3 regions of the Rhizobium sp. 05L429 genome follow, and region 1 is predicted to be linked to each of the others. Evidence: predicted binding sites of a transcription regulator. Region 1 holds the regulator's gene; each other region holds the start of a gene.

The links. The regulator LexA, encoded in region 1, represses DNA repair genes until DNA is damaged. The targets are predictions, from matches to a motif close to TGTTCNNNNTGTGTTCNG.
Region 2: a site for LexA is predicted at 2,229-2,246, ahead of uvrA (excinuclease ABC subunit UvrA). Genes of this name have one in related genera too.
Region 3: a site for LexA is predicted at 1,866-1,883, ahead of AC1DNW_RS26015 (DNA recombination protein RmuC). Genes of this name have one in related genera too.

The regions. Positions count from the first base shown of each region.
Region 1 is NZ_JBFTNV010000018.1:114,412-120,953, forward strand. Features, by position in the region: gene AC1DNW_RS19850 (ComEC/Rec2 family competence protein) at 1-2,212, shown strand, start outside; gene lexA (transcriptional repressor LexA) at 2,193-2,918, opposite strand; gene AC1DNW_RS19860 (VOC family protein) at 3,116-4,003, shown strand; gene kdsA (3-deoxy-8-phosphooctulonate synthase) at 4,000-4,845, shown strand; gene eno (phosphopyruvate hydratase) at 4,988-6,262, shown strand; gene AC1DNW_RS19875 (FtsB family cell division protein) at 6,399-6,542, shown strand, end outside.
Region 2 is NZ_JBFTNV010000012.1:106,244-109,779, reverse strand. Features, by position in the region: gene uvrA (excinuclease ABC subunit UvrA) at 1-2,102, opposite strand, end outside; gene AC1DNW_RS15040 (single-stranded DNA-binding protein) at 2,359-2,931, shown strand; gene AC1DNW_RS15035 (MarC family protein) at 2,979-3,536, opposite strand, start outside.
Region 3 is NZ_JBFTNV010000029.1:78,006-82,861, reverse strand. Features, by position in the region: gene AC1DNW_RS26020 (ribokinase) at 1-566, opposite strand, end outside; gene AC1DNW_RS26015 (DNA recombination protein RmuC) at 611-1,834, opposite strand; gene AC1DNW_RS26010 (methyl-accepting chemotaxis protein) at 2,030-3,529, shown strand; gene def (peptide deformylase) at 3,625-4,140, shown strand; gene fmt (methionyl-tRNA formyltransferase) at 4,235-4,856, shown strand, end outside.

The DNA of each region.
Region 1 (6,542 bases):
TTTTTCGCCGGTCTTCCTTGGTGCGGGTGCCGCGACCTGGTTTCTGGCAGCTTCGGATTTTCCGGCTGTCTCGCTTGGTCTCTGCCTTTTTGTCGTCCTCGGTGCCGTCGTACTTTGCGGGTATGGCCGGCCGAAATTGCGGGCGACGCTCTCTGCTCTGCTTCTCTTTGCCGGCGGAATGCTTTCGGCACAGGTCGAAACATGGCGGGCGCAGACCCTGATCCTCGATTCAGCCGTAACGACAACGGTAACAGGCAGGATCGAGCGCCGCGAAGGCGACGGGCGGGGGCGCTGGCGTTACATTCTTGACGTCACCGGAACAGACGCGCCGCAGATCAAGCGTCCGCCTAAACGCATTACAGTGCTCGTGAGAGGCGCCGCGCAGCCTTTCGAGCTTGGCGACGTCATCGAGGGCAGGGCGCGTCTCACGCCTCCGGCAGGCCCCGCACTTCCCCACCTGAATGATTTTGCTTTCAGTGCCTATTTTGACGGCATCGGCGCCAACGGCTTTTTCTATGGCGCGCCGAAAAAGCTTGCCTTGCAGCCACAGCAAGCGGGCTCGGTCGGTGAGGCGACACTCGAATGGCTCTATCGCCTCAGGAGTGGCATCGGCGATCGCATACGCTCCACCCTGCCGGGCGATACCGGCGCCTTTGCCGCTTCGCTTGTCACCGACGAGAGACGGGCGATCTCGGATGACACGACGGACGCGCTGCGGCAGTCCGGCCTTGCCCATATCGTCGCGATCTCCGGTCTCAATATGGCGCTTTCCGCCGGCATCTTTTTTGTCGGCCTGCGCGTCGTCCTTAGCCTTTTTCCCGGCATTGCCCAGGCGTGGCCGACCAAGAAAATCGCGGCGGCCGGTGCGCTCGCGGCGGTGACGGCCTACTATCTGATCTCCGGCTTTGCCGTCTCCGCCGAACGTGCCTTCATCATGATGGCCATCATGCTGGTTGCCGTCTTCTTTGACCGGCCATCGATCAGCCTCAGAAACGTGGCGCTATCCGCTCTTGTGATCCTTGCGATCTCGCCATCGGAGGTGCTGGGGCCGAGCTTCCAGATGTCCTTTGCCGCAACACTTGCCCTGGTCGCCGGCTACGATCTCTGGAAAGGCCGGCCGATGTGGGAGAATGTCTTTGCCAACCTGCCGGTCATGAAGCCCCTCTTCGTGGTCGGCGGTTTCTTTGGTGGCATTTTCCTGACGTCGCTGATTGGCGGCTTCTCTACCGCGCTGTTTTCGATCGAGCATTTCCACCGGCTGACAGCCTATGGCCTGCCGGCAAATCTCGCGGCCATGCCGGTGATTTCCTTCATCGTCATGCCGGCTGGGATGCTGGCGATGCTGCTGATGCCCTTTGGCCTGGACGGCTGGGCATGGCATGTGGCAGGCTTCGGGCTGGATCTGGTGATTACAATCGCAAAGACGGTATCGAGCTGGGGTGGCAATATCGATGTGGGCCGTTTGCCGGGTTGGTACTTCCCGACGGCTGTTTTCGGTTTTCTGCTGCTGACCCTCCTCAGAACTCGACTGCGGCATATCGGAACGGCAATCGTCGCTCTCTCCACGCTTGCTGTCGCGGCGCTGCCATCAGAGGCAATGCCCGACATCGCCATTGCCGAAGACGGTAGCCTCGTTGCTGTTGTCGATGGAGAGGCGATAGCTTCGAACCGCGAAAAGCCACCCGCCTTCATCTTCGAACAATGGCAGCGGGCGCTTGCCATCGAAGAGCACAGGAAGCCAGTCATGCTGGAAGCTGCCAACAGGCCCACTGCGCCCGAAGGCAAAAGACTGCAGCTCTCGCGGGATCAACAGAATGAAGCCAGAGAATCGATAAGACGTGTCGCGATCGGTTCGCCGTCACGGTTCTCGTGCCTGAAAGGTGCCTGGTGCGCCATCATGCTCGGCAATGGAAAGAAACTGACGGTTATCGACAATGCAGCCTATCTGGGCCCTGCCTGCGATACGGCCGATATCGTCGTCACCCCTGTCCGTCTGCGTCTTGACGGCTGCCGATCCGGAGCTCTGCTCTTTACCGGCGAAACATTGCGCAAGACAGGCTCGATCGAGCTTCGTTTCACAGATGGCGGAGTTGCGGTTGCCGCTACATTCGACGCATTACCACGGCCCTGGATGCGCCACCGTGCCTATGACTGGCGTAGCGACACATTCGCTGATGTTMACCGGTCACCGGTCAGTGATAGCGACGAATGAGGCCGACGAGCTTGCCCTGGACCTTGACGCGATCCGGCGGGAAAATGCGGGTCTCGTAAGCGGGGTTTGCGGCTTCGAGCGCAATCGATGCGCCCTTGCGGCGGAAGCGCTTGAGCGTCGCTTCCTCTTCATCGACGAGTGCGACGACGATGTCACCCGGATTGGCCGTGCTACCGTTGCGGATGATGACGGTATCGCCATCGAAGATGCCGGCTTCGATCATCGAGTCGCCACGAACTTCGAGCGCATAATGTTCGCCGGAGCCAAGCATATCGGCGGGAACGGTGATGTCATGGGTGTTGTTCTGGATTGCCGAAATCGGCACGCCGGCAGCGATGCGCCCCATGACCGGCACGGAAACCGAATTGCCGTTGTCGGCCGCAGGTGCTGACTTTGCCGCGGCGGGAGGCGCAACAGGTTGCGGCTTGCCGAGGCTGCCTTCGATGACGCTTGGTGAAAAGCCGCGCCTTGGCTGTAGGCTCGAGCTGTAGGCTTCCGGCAGCTTGATGACTTCGAGCGCACGCGCCCGGTTCGGAAGCCGGCGAATGAAGCCGCGTTCTTCGAGCGCCGTGATCAGCCGATGAATGCCGGATTTCGAGGCCAGATCCAGGGCGTCCTTCATCTCGTCGAAAGATGGCGGAACGCCGGATTCCTTCATCCTTTCATGAATGAAAAGAAGAAGTTCCTGTTGTTTGCGCGTGAGCATCGGCGTGTGACCCCAGTATTGAAACAAATCCAGAACGGACACTATATGTTCCATATGTGTTCCGCAAGTGGCTAAATTTTCGTAAAATTTCTCCCCATTGTGTTGAGAATTTTATTTTTGTCGGCGCCCGGCCCGTCCGGCCTTGCTTCGTAAGGCTTGTTGAAGCACATCTCCTTGTGATTGCTGGAGAGTAGCTGATGACCCAAGACACGCTTGCGATCGATCATCTCGTTTTGCCGGTTACCGATATCGCCCTTGCACGCGAGAGGTTAGGCAAGCTGGGCTTCACCGTCGCTCCGGACGCGCGCCATCCCTTCGGTACGGAAAATGCCTGCGTTTTCTTCGCCGACAGGAGCTATCTCGAGCCGCTCGGCGTCGCCAGTGTCGAGGAGAGCGACAGGACGGCGCGTGATGGCAATGTCTTCACAGCCCGCGATCAGGCCTTTCGTTTTCGCTGCGGCAGCGAGGGCCTGTCTGCTATCGCCTTCAGTGCCGCGGATGCAAAGCATGAACATGCTCGATTCGTTAAAGGCGGCATTAGCGCTGGTTCTGTGTTGCAGTTCGAACGTCCCGTGAAAATGCCGGATGGCACGGAGAGCATTGCCGGCTTCCGGCTCGCCTTCGCCGGTGACCTCCGMGCACCGGATTTCTTTCTCTTCGCCGTCGAGCGCGTCAATCCGCTCCCTGCTGACCGCAGCGCGCTCGAAGCTCACGTCAACGGCGTAACCGGAATTGCCGAGATAGTTCTAGCCGCGCCCGAGCCTTCGGCCTTCGGCGAATTCGTCCGTGGCGTGGCAAGAGCCGACGCCGCAGATGAGACCGGTTTTGGGGTGAGAGTTGCTCTGGCAAACACAAAAATCAGTCTGATGAACCCGGCGGGTCTGGAGGCCTATTTCGATCTGGCGACGCCGGACACCGATCGCGGCCTGCGTGGGCGGGCGATCCTTTTCCATGCGGGCGATCTTGCCGTGACAGAAGCGCATTTGGCTGCTAACGGGGTGACCTATACACGCAAGGGCAACCGTATTCTGGTGAAGCCCGCGCCCGGCCAGGGCGTGCTCTTCGCCTTCGAGGAAACATCATGAGCTCCAATACCAATTCCCAGGTGACGGTCGGCGAGGGCGCCGGTAAGGTCACCTTCTCCAATACCGGCCGCTTGTCGCTGATCGCCGGCGCCTGCGAAATGGAAAGCCGCGACCATGCGTTCATGGTGGCCGGCACATTGAAGGAACTGTGCGCCAAGCTCGGCATAGGGCTTGTCTACAAGACGTCTTTCGACAAGGCCAATCGCTCTTCGTTGTCGAGCAAACGCGGTGTCGGCCTTGAGAAGGGGCTGGAAGTATTCGCTGATCTCAAGAAGGAACTCGGCATTCCGGTTCTCACCGACATTCACAGCGAAGAACAATGCGCCGAAGTAGCGAAGGTCGTTGATATCCTGCAGATACCGGCCTTCCTGTCTCGCCAGACTGATCTTCTGGTGGCTGCTGCCAAGACGGGCCGCGTCATCAACGTCAAGAAGGGCCAGTTCCTGGCGCCTTGGGACATGAAGAATGTGCTCGGCAAGCTGAATCAGAGTGGCAATCCGAACATTCTGCTGTGCGAGCGCGGCGCTTCCTTCGGCTACAACACGCTGGTCTCCGACATGCGCTCCCTGCCGATCATGGCAGCCACCGGTGCGCCAGTTATCTTCGACGCCACTCATTCGGTCCAGCAGCCGGGTGGGCAGGGGGAAACGTCCGGCGGAGAACGGCAATTCGTGGAGACGCTCGCGCGCGCTGCCGTGGCGGTCGGTGTTGCCGGGGTCTTTATCGAGACCCATCAGGACCCGGATAACGCGCCCTGCGACGGCCCGAACATGGTCTATCTCAAGGATATGCCGCGGCTTCTGGAAAAGCTGCTGGCTTTCGACGCGATCGCTAAAGGCTGACAGTCAAAAGCCTGACATGATCGTAATATAGCGACGAGTGGAACTGCATGCCGAAGGGTGCCGCAAACTGCCATTGTAATTTGCGCACCTTCGATTAAGACGGTTTCAAACGATTTATCCACCCACCGAGCAGGAAAAAACCATGACTGCAATTACCGATATCATAGCCCGCGAGATTCTCGATAGCCGTGGTAACCCCACCGTCGAAGTCGATGTCTATCTCGAAGACGGCAGCATGGGCCGTGCGGCTGTTCCCTCGGGCGCTTCGACTGGCGCGCATGAAGCTGTCGAACTACGCGACGGCGGCAAGCGCTATCTCGGCAAGGGTGTCGAAAAGGCCGTCGAAGCCGCCAATACCGAGATCTTCGACGCGATCGGCGGCATCGATGCTGAAAACCAGATTCAGATCGACAAGATCATGATCGAGCTCGACGGTACGCCGAACAAGTCACGCCTCGGCGCCAACGCCATCCTCGGCGTTTCGCTTGCTGTCGCCAAGGCCGCCGCGGAGGCTTCCGGCCTGCCGCTCTACCGTTATGTCGGTGGTGCTTCGGCAAGCCTTCTGCCGGTTCCGATGATGAACATCATCAACGGCGGCGCTCATGCCGACAACCCGATCGACTTCCAGGAATTCATGATCCTGCCGGTTGGCGCAGATTCGATCCGTGAAGCCGTCCGCATGGGCTCGGAAGTCTTCCATACGCTGCGCAAGGAACTCGCTGCCCAGGGGCACAACACCAATGTCGGCGACGAAGGTGGTTTTGCACCGGGCCTGAAGAGCGCTCCGGAAGCCCTCGACTTCATCATGAAGTCGGTTGAGAAAGCCGGCTACAAGCCGGGTGAGGACATCTATCTCGGCCTCGATTGCGCCTCGACGGAGTTCTTCAAGGACGGCAAGTATGTAATGGAAGGCGAAGGCCGCACGCTCGAACCGGGCGCAATGGCCGAATACCTCGCCGAACTCGTCGGCAAGTACCCGATCATTTCCGTCGAAGACGGCATGGCAGAAGACGATTGGGAAGGCTGGAAGACGCTGACCGATCTTGTCGGCAAGAAGTGCCAGCTTGTCGGCGATGACCTGTTCGTCACCAACTCGGCTCGTCTGCGTGACGGTATCCGCATGGGCGTTGCCAACTCGATCCTCGTCAAGGTCAACCAGATCGGCTCCCTGACGGAAACGCTCGACGCCGTCAACACCGCGCACAAGGCAGCCTACACCGCCGTCATGTCGCATCGCTCGGGCGAGACGGAAGACTCCACGATCGCCGATCTCGCAGTTGCCACCAACTGCGGCCAGATCAAGACCGGCTCTCTGTCGCGCTCGGATCGTCTTGCCAAGTACAATCAGCTTATCCGCATTGAAGAAGGCCTTGGCCCTCAGGCTGAGTATGCCGGCCGTTCCATCATTCGCGGCTAATACGATCTTATGAATCAGGCATTTGGAACCCGCGCCTTGGCGCGGGTTTTTTGTTGCGTCAAGTCTGAGTCAATGAACGGTTAATCTCTGCGCGGTAAATTGAAGGGATTGGTAATGCGTTACAGAGCATGCGTGTATGTGGACAAAGCATCATAAGAAGAGAAAGACCGGTCGCTTCGTCATTCCGGCCATGGCGGTCGCGTTCCTCTCCTATTTCGGCTATCATTGCATCCATGGTGATTATGGTCTGCGTGCGACGGAGGCGTTCGAGCGCCAACGT
Region 2 (3,536 bases), on a different contig from region 1:
TCAAAGCCATCGATGCGATCGTGATCGGCAGGGATTTCACGCGCACCCATGACGCGACGCGCCGCCGACTTGTAAAGCGTCTCGATCAGGAAGGTGGACTTGCCGCCGCCCGAAACACCCGTCACCGCCGTAAAGACGCCGAGCGGAATTGCCGCCGTGACATTCTTCAGATTGTTGCCGCGGGCGCCGACGACCTTGATCTCCTTGCCCTTCTTCGGCTTGCGGCGTTCGTCGGGCAGGGTCACGCCAAGTTCGCCGGAGAGATATTTCCCGGTCAGCGACTTCGGATTGGCCATGATTTCTTGCGGCGTGCCATGCGCCACTACCTGGCCGCCATGCACGCCGGCTGCCGGGCCGATATCGACCACATCGTCGGCCGTCAGGATCGCGTCCTCGTCATGCTCTACGACGATGACCGTGTTGCCGATGTCGCGCAGGTGCTTCAGCGTGTCGAGAAGCCGTGCATTGTCGCGCTGGTGCAGGCCGATCGACGGCTCGTCGAGTACATAGAGAACGCCGGTCAAGCCGGAGCCGATCTGCGAGGCAAGCCGGATACGCTGGCTTTCACCGCCTGACAGCGTACCGGAATTGCGTGACAGGCTGAGATATTCGAGGCCTACATCGTTCAGGAACCGCAAGCGGTCGCGGATTTCCTTGAGAATCCGCACGGCAATCTCATTCTGCTTGGCGTTGAAGGTCGCCGGCAGCGTCTCGAACCAGTCGCGAGCGATGCGGATCGACATCTGGGTGACTTCGCCGATATGCAGCTTGTTGATTTTCACGGCGAGCGCCTCAGGCTTCAGGCGATAGCCGTTGCAGGACGGGCAGGGGGCTGCCGACATGAAGCGCTCAATATCCTCGCGCGCCCAGGCGGAATCMGTTTCCTTCCAGCGCCGTTCGAGATTGGGCACGATGCCCTCGAAATTCTTCGAGGTCGTGTAAGTGCGTGCGCCGTCGGCATAATGGAATTCGATCTTCTCCTCGGTGCCGTTCAGGATGACATCCCTGGCCTTTTCGGGGAGATCGTTCCAGCGGCTGCCGAGCTTGAAGCCGAAATGCTTGCCGAGCGCTTCGAGCGTCTGGTTGTAGTAGGGCGAGGTCGACTTGGCCCAGGGCGCGATGGCGCCGTCGCGCAGCGTGCGCTCAGGCTCAGGCACGATCAGATCAGGGTCGATCTTCTGCTGTGAGCCGAGACCGTCGCAGGTCGGGCAGGCGCCGAAGGGATTGTTGAACGAAAAGAGCCGTGGCTCGATCTCCGGAATGGTGAAGCCGGAAACCGGGCAGGCAAACTTTTCCGAAAACAGCACACGCTCATGCGTCTCGTTGAGCGACTTGTTGGCCGAGCCGCCGGCCGAGGTTTCTTCGGGCGGAAGCGGCTTGTCGGCGAATTCGGCAACGGCAAGGCCGTCGGCGAGCTTCAGCGCCGTCTCGAAACTGTCGGCAAGGCGCGATGCCATATCCGGCCGTACGACAATACGGTCGATGACAATGTCGATATCGTGCTTGTACTTCTTGTCGAGAACAGGCGCATCGGCGATCTCGTAGAACTGGCCGTCCACCTTGACGCGCTGGAAGCCCTTTTTCATGAGCTCCGCCAGCTCTTTCTTGTACTCGCCCTTACGTCCGCGGATCATCGGCGCCAATATATAAAGACGCGTGCCTTCCTCGAAAGCCAGCACCCGATCGACCATCTGGCTGACCGTCTGGCTTTCGATCGGCAGGCCCGTCGCAGGCGAGTAGGGAACGCCGACGCGCGCAAACAAGAGGCGCATATAGTCGTAGATTTCCGTAACCGTGCCGACCGTCGAGCGTGGATTGCGCGAGGTCGTCTTCTGCTCGATCGAGATCGCCGGCGACAGCCCGTCGATCTGGTCGACATCGGGCTTCTGCATCATTTCCAGGAACTGGCGCGCATAGGCCGAAAGGCTTTCGACATAGCGGCGCTGTCCCTCGGCATAGATCGTGTCGAAGGCAAGCGAGGACTTGCCGGATCCGGAGAGGCCGGTCATGACGATGAGCTTGTTGCGCGGCAGATCGAGGTCGATGCCCTTCAGATTATGCTCACGCGCGCCACGGATGGAGATCGTCTTCAGTTCGCTCATCGTCTCTGCTTCAAGTCGTTTGGGGGAATAACAGCCCTTATGTAGTGATGCCGGTGGGCGAGTCGAGGCTGAATGTCCGGAACAACAAAGGTTTTCGATTCTGTTGACAGGATCATAGCGAATAAATAGAACAAATAAAGAACAAAATTCCTTGTGGATTAAGCGGGGCTGGATGCGCACCGCTTGTCCTCTATGGTTTAGAGTATGTCGATGGTTTTGAACGCCGCCGGTCAGGGCGGCAGTAAGGTGAAATGATATGGCTGGCAGTGTGAACAAGGTAATTCTGATCGGAAACGTGGGCGCCGACCCCGAAATCCGCCGCACGCAGGATGGCCGGCCGATCGCCAACCTCCGCATCGCGACGTCTGAAACATGGCGCGACCGCAATTCCGGCGAGCGCCGCGAAAAGACAGAATGGCACACCGTAGTGGTCTTCAACGAAGGCCTCTGCAAGGTCGTCGAGCAATATGTGAAGAAGGGCGCCAAGCTATATATCGAAGGCGCGCTGCAGACCCGCAAGTGGCAGGACCAGACTGGCGCCGACCGCTACTCGACGGAAGTCGTGCTGCAGGGCTTCAATTCGACGCTGACGATGCTCGACGGGCGCGGAGGTGAGGGCGGCGGTGCTGGCTCCGGCTTCGGCGGCGGCCGTGGCGGCGACGATTTCGGTGGCGGCGGTTATGGCGACGATTACGGTGCGCCGGCGCAGTCATCCGGCGGTGGCCGTAGCGGTAGCGGTGGTGGACGTAGTGGCGGAAGCAGCGGCGGCGGTAGTAGTGCCGGCGGCGGCAACTTCTCGCGTGATCTCGACGACGACATTCCGTTTTGATCGGTCTTGTTCAGTAGTCTTGCAAACGGCGCCCAAGGGCGCCGTTTTCATGTCGGTGTGGCGCTGATCAGGTTGAGCGCCGATTTTGCCCCATCGATAACGAACTGGGCGGCAAGCGCTGCCAGGATGACTCCGAGAAGGCGGGTCAGGATTGCCCGGCCCGTGACGCCGAGGAAGCGGTCTAGCCGGTCGGCGAGGAAAAGCACCACCAACGTGATCAGCAAGCAGGCCGCGATAACGCCGATCAGTTGCGCCCGCTCGACGGTGGAGGGAAGGGTGCCTCCCAGCAGGATCGTCGCGGAAATGGCGCCCGGCCCGGCAATCAGCGGCAGTGCCAGCGGGAAGACGGCAATATTCTCGATATGATCCTTGGTAATCGCCACTTCCGTGGTCTTTTCCTTACGGTCCTGGCGCTTCTCGAACACCATTTCGAAAGCGATCCAGAACAGCAGCAGGCCGCCCGCCAGCCGGAAGGCACCGATGGAAATGCCGAGCACGCCGAGCACGCTGGAGCCGAACAGTGCGAAGACGGCTAGGATGATGAAGGCGATGGTCGAGCCGCGCAACGCCACCTGCTTGCGCTCCTGGCGGGTCATGCCGACAGT
Region 3 (4,856 bases), on a different contig from region 1:
GCCAGCCGCTCGAATTCGGTCTCGTTGGCAATGACGATGTCGGCCAGCCGGCCGAGTCGCGGCGCATCCGGAATGAGCGGCGCAAGATTGAGAATGCTGGTGATGCCCTTGGCACGGGAGGCAGTAAGCGCACGCTCGACCGCCTCGACCGGAACTTCAAGCTGCAGCATCAGAATATCGCCTTCATTCATGGCGTTGACGGCGGCCTCGGCATTGCCACCGCTGACCTTGCCGTTCGCGCCGGGAATGACCGCGATCATGTTTTCGCCGTCGCCGCCGACGAGAATGAGGGCCGTGCCCGTCGGCCCCTCGACATGGCTGACGCGCGAAAGATCGGTGCCGGCGCCGTCGAGCAGTTCAAGGGCGCCTTCGGCAAAGGCATCCTTGCCGACAGCGCCCGCCATATGGACATAGCGGCCCGCGCGGCGGGCGGCGAGCGCCTGATTGGCACCCTTGCCGCCGGCAGCCGTTGCAAAGCTATTGCCGGCAACCGTTTCTCCGGGCTTCGGCAGGCGCTCGGTGGTGGCGATAAGGTCCATGTTGATGGAGCCGAAAACTGTGATCATGGAATGTCTGTCCCTTGCTTCGGGTCGCGACACTGCCGAAGCGATCACTCCTCGTCAACCACCCTGAGCTTGAGCAGTCCGGTCCTGCTTTCGACTGATTTCGCCGCCGGCTCGCTCACTTGCGCCGGCTTGCCGTCGCCGCCTGCCTCGAATTCCAGCGCCTCGATCTTCGCGCCGCGCTTGGTAAGCTTGTCCGCCGAGGTAATAATCTGGTCCACGTCGCGCTGCGTCTGGGAAAAATGTCCCTGCAGCTTGCGCACGCGCTCGTCGAGCCGGCCGAGATCGTCCATGAGCAGGGCAACTTCACCCTGGATGACATGCGCCTGCGCCCGCATACGTTGGTCTTTCAGCACAGCCTGAATGACCTGGATCGACAGCATCAGGAGCGAAGGCGAGACGATGACGACGCGTGCGCGGTGAGCCTTCTGCACGATCGCTTCGAAATTCTCGTGAATTTCAGCGAAGATCGATTCCGAGGGAACGAAGAGGAAAGCCGTCTCCTGCGTCTCGCCCTGAATCAGATATTTGTCGGAAATATCCTTGATATGGACTTCCATGTCGCGACGAAACTGCTGGCCGGCAAGCTTGCCGGCGTCCGCGCCGCCTGCATCACGGATCGCGTTCCACGCTTCGAGCGGAAATTTGGCATCGATGACGAGCGGTGGTGCCCCATTCGGCATTCGGATCGTGCAGTCAGGTCGCGAGCCATTGGAAAGCGTCTGCTGGAAGGTATAGGCGCCCATTGGCAGGCCATCGGCGACGATCGTTTCCATACGCGACTGGCCGAAAGCCCCACGCGTCTGCTTGTTGGAAAGAATGGCCTGCAGCCCGACGACATCCTTGGCGAGCGTCTGGATATTATTCTGGGCTACATCGATCACCGCCAGGCGCTCCTGCAGTTTCTGCAGGTTGTCATGCGTCGATTTCGTCTGCTCGGTCAGCGTCGAACTCATGCGCTGTGACATGCCGTCGATCCGCTGGTTGATCGCATGATTGAGCTCGGCCTGCCGTGCACCGAAGACCTCCGTCATGGTCGAGATGCGTCCCTGCATCTCCGCCTGGATTTTCAGAAGCTCGCCCATGCGCGCTTCGCTTTCTGTGGCGCGAAGATTGGCCTCCTCCGCCTCCTCGCGGCGGATGCCGGCATTGCGAAAGGCAAACACGATCGCCACGAGAATGAGAACGGCGAGCGCGGCGCCCGCGACTGCAAGCATGGCCGGGTTCGGCACGGGCAGGGAGAAGGTGAGTGAGTCGGGTGTCATGGTCATATTGCACCATAACAAAATGGACAGCGATATCCAGATCAAAACGTGAACAATCCGCGCCGGCCTGTCAGGCGCCGTCAGCGCTACTTCGCTGTAATCTGAGAAAAATTAGCGGGCATACTTAACGATTGCTAAACCATATTCGCCAAATCTGGCGCGGAAATTCCCCTCCGCATCCGCGCCAGATAGAGATCCTCCATGACTCCCCAGCAGACCGATAATGCCCTCAAGCAGCGCCTTGACTTCATTGAGCTCGACGATGAGGCACGCAAGAATCTGCGGGAGCTGCGGCCGGCGATCTCCGAGCTGCTCGGCGGCGCCCTGGACAAGTTCTACAATAAGCTTGCCAAGACTCCGGCTGTTGCAGGCTTCTTTTCCGACAAGGCCCATATGGGTCACGCCAAGAAGCGTCAGCAGGAACATTGGGGCAATCTTTCCGGTGGCAATTTCGACCAGAGCTATGTGAATGGCGTCACGGCCGTCGGCCGCACCCATGCCCGCATCGGCCTAGAGCCGCGCTGGTATATTGGCGGCTATGCGCTTGTCATGTCGGAGCTCGTCCGGGGCCTGATGGAAAAGCAGTGGCCATCGCTCTTTGCCCGCCAGCAAGGAAAGGCGCTTGCCGAAAAGCTGACCGCCGTCATCAAGGCTGCGATGCTCGACATGGATTATTCCATCTCCGTCTATCTCCAGGCGCTTGAAGAAAAGCGCCAGGCGCTGGAAGAAGAACGCGCTCGCTCCGAAGCCGATCAGGCGCTGGCACTGGAACATCTGCGCCGCGGCCTCGAAGCGCTGTCGCGCGGCGATCTCGAGGCGACCCTTCCTGCCGATCTGCCCGGCAATTTCCGGGAGATGGCCGAGGACTACAACAGGGCCGTCAACGCTCTTCGCAATTCCTTCACTTCCGTCCGCACGACGTCCGGTCACATTCTCGAAGGCGCCGATGTGATGTCGAAGGCAACGGACGATCTTGCCTTGCGCACCGCGCAGCAGGCTGCGGGCGTCGAAGAAAGCTCGGCTGCGCTACAGCAGCTCTCCGTCAGCGTCAGCCAGACCGCCGCCAATGCCGAGAAGGCGTCCGGCGCCGTGCGCGAAACACAGGAAAAAGCCAAGAATTCCGGCGAACTCGTCAACAGCGCCGTTTCGGCCATGGCCGGTATCGAGAAGTCTTCCACCGAAATCGCCAAGATCATTGGCGTCATCGATGAGATCGCTTTCCAGACCAACCTGCTGGCGMTGAACGCCGGCGTCGAGGCCGCCCGCGCCGGTGATGCCGGCAAGGGCTTCGCCGTCGTCGCACAGGAAGTCCGTCAGCTTGCGCAGCGCACGGCCGATGCCGCCAAGGAGATCAAGAATCTGATCTCCGAAAGCTCGACACAGGTGAACGAGGGGGTGAACATCGTCAGCAGCACCGGTGAGGCGCTGAGCGACATGATCAGCCGAATCGACATCATCAACAGCTTCGTTGCCGATATTGCGGCTGCCGCGCGCGATCAGGCAACGGGCGTCAACGAGGTGAGCGTAGCGATCCGTAATATGGACACCATCACCCAGCAGAATTCCGGCATGGTCGAGCGTACCTCGGCCGAAACCCGCAAGCTGAAGGATGGGGTCGAAAACCTCATTGAACTGCTGCAGCGTTTCCGTGCAAGCGCCGAAGGCCGTCAGGTTGCTCGTGCCGCTCGCCGCGCAGCCTGACAATCCGGGCGAAAACCGGGCAGGCGCTGCAAAAAACCGCAATCCCTGCCCGGCGGATAATTCCCTAGTGTGAAAAGATGGGTTATGGGAACGCCATGACCATCAAGCCACTCATCATTCTTCCCGATCCCGTTCTCCGTCAGGTTTCCAAGCCGATCGAGCGGGTTGATGCTGATCTCCAGCGCGTTGTCGACGACATGCTGGACACTATGTATGACGCACCGGGCATCGGCCTTGCCGCAATCCAGGTCGGTGTTGCGCGCCGGATGCTCGTCATCGATCTTTCGAAGGAAGGCGAGGAAAAACAGCCGCTCGTCTTCATCAATCCGGAGATCGTCAGCTCCTCGGACGAACGTTCCGTCTATGAGGAAGGCTGCCTTTCCATTCCCGATTATTATGCTGAAGTGGAACGGCCCGCCAAGGTTACCGCCAAATATCTCGACCGCGAAGGCAAGGAGCAGAGCGTGGAGGCTGACGGGCTTCTGGCGACCTGCCTCCAGCACGAGATCGATCACTTGAATGGCGTGCTTTTCATCGATCATATCTCGAGGCTGAAGCGCGAGATGGTGATCAAGAAGTTCACCAAGTCCGCCAAGTCTAAGGCGCTTTGAACCGCCAAGGCGGGAGAATACAAGGCTTCGAAGGGCTTGATCTCAAGCTCGTAAACCCGTTTGAAGACGGCTGATCCTCAATTGGCGAGATAGAATGTCTCTTCGTATTGTTTTCATGGGAACGCCCGACTTCTCCGTCCCGACGCTGCGCCTGCTCGTCGACGCCGGCCACCAGATCGTTGCCGTCTATACCCAGCCGCCGCGGCCGGGCGGGCGGCGCGGGCTCGATCTTCAGAAATCGCCGGTGCACCATGCGGCCGAACTGCTCGGCCTGCCGGTTTTCACACCAATCAATTTCAAAGATCCCGAAGAGCGTGAGCGCTTCCGCGCGCTGGGTGCCGATGTCGGCGTCGTCGTCGCCTACGGGCTGCTGCTGCCCGAAGCTATCCTGACCGGCACGCGTTACGGATGCTACAACGGCCATGCCTCGCTGCTGCCGCGCTGGCGTGGCGCGGCCCCCATCCAGCGGGCGATCATGGCGGGCGACGCAAAAACCGGCATGATGGTCATGAAGATGGACAAGGGCCTCGATACAGGCGACGTGGCACTGACCCGGGAAGTCGAGATCGGTGCCAATATGACGGCAGGCGAACTGCACGACAGGCTGATGCATGTCGGCGCCAAAGCCATGGCAGAAGCCATGGTCAGGCTGGAGATGGACGATCTGCCGCTCACACCGCAGCCTGCCGAAGGCGTGCTCTATGCCGCCAAGATCG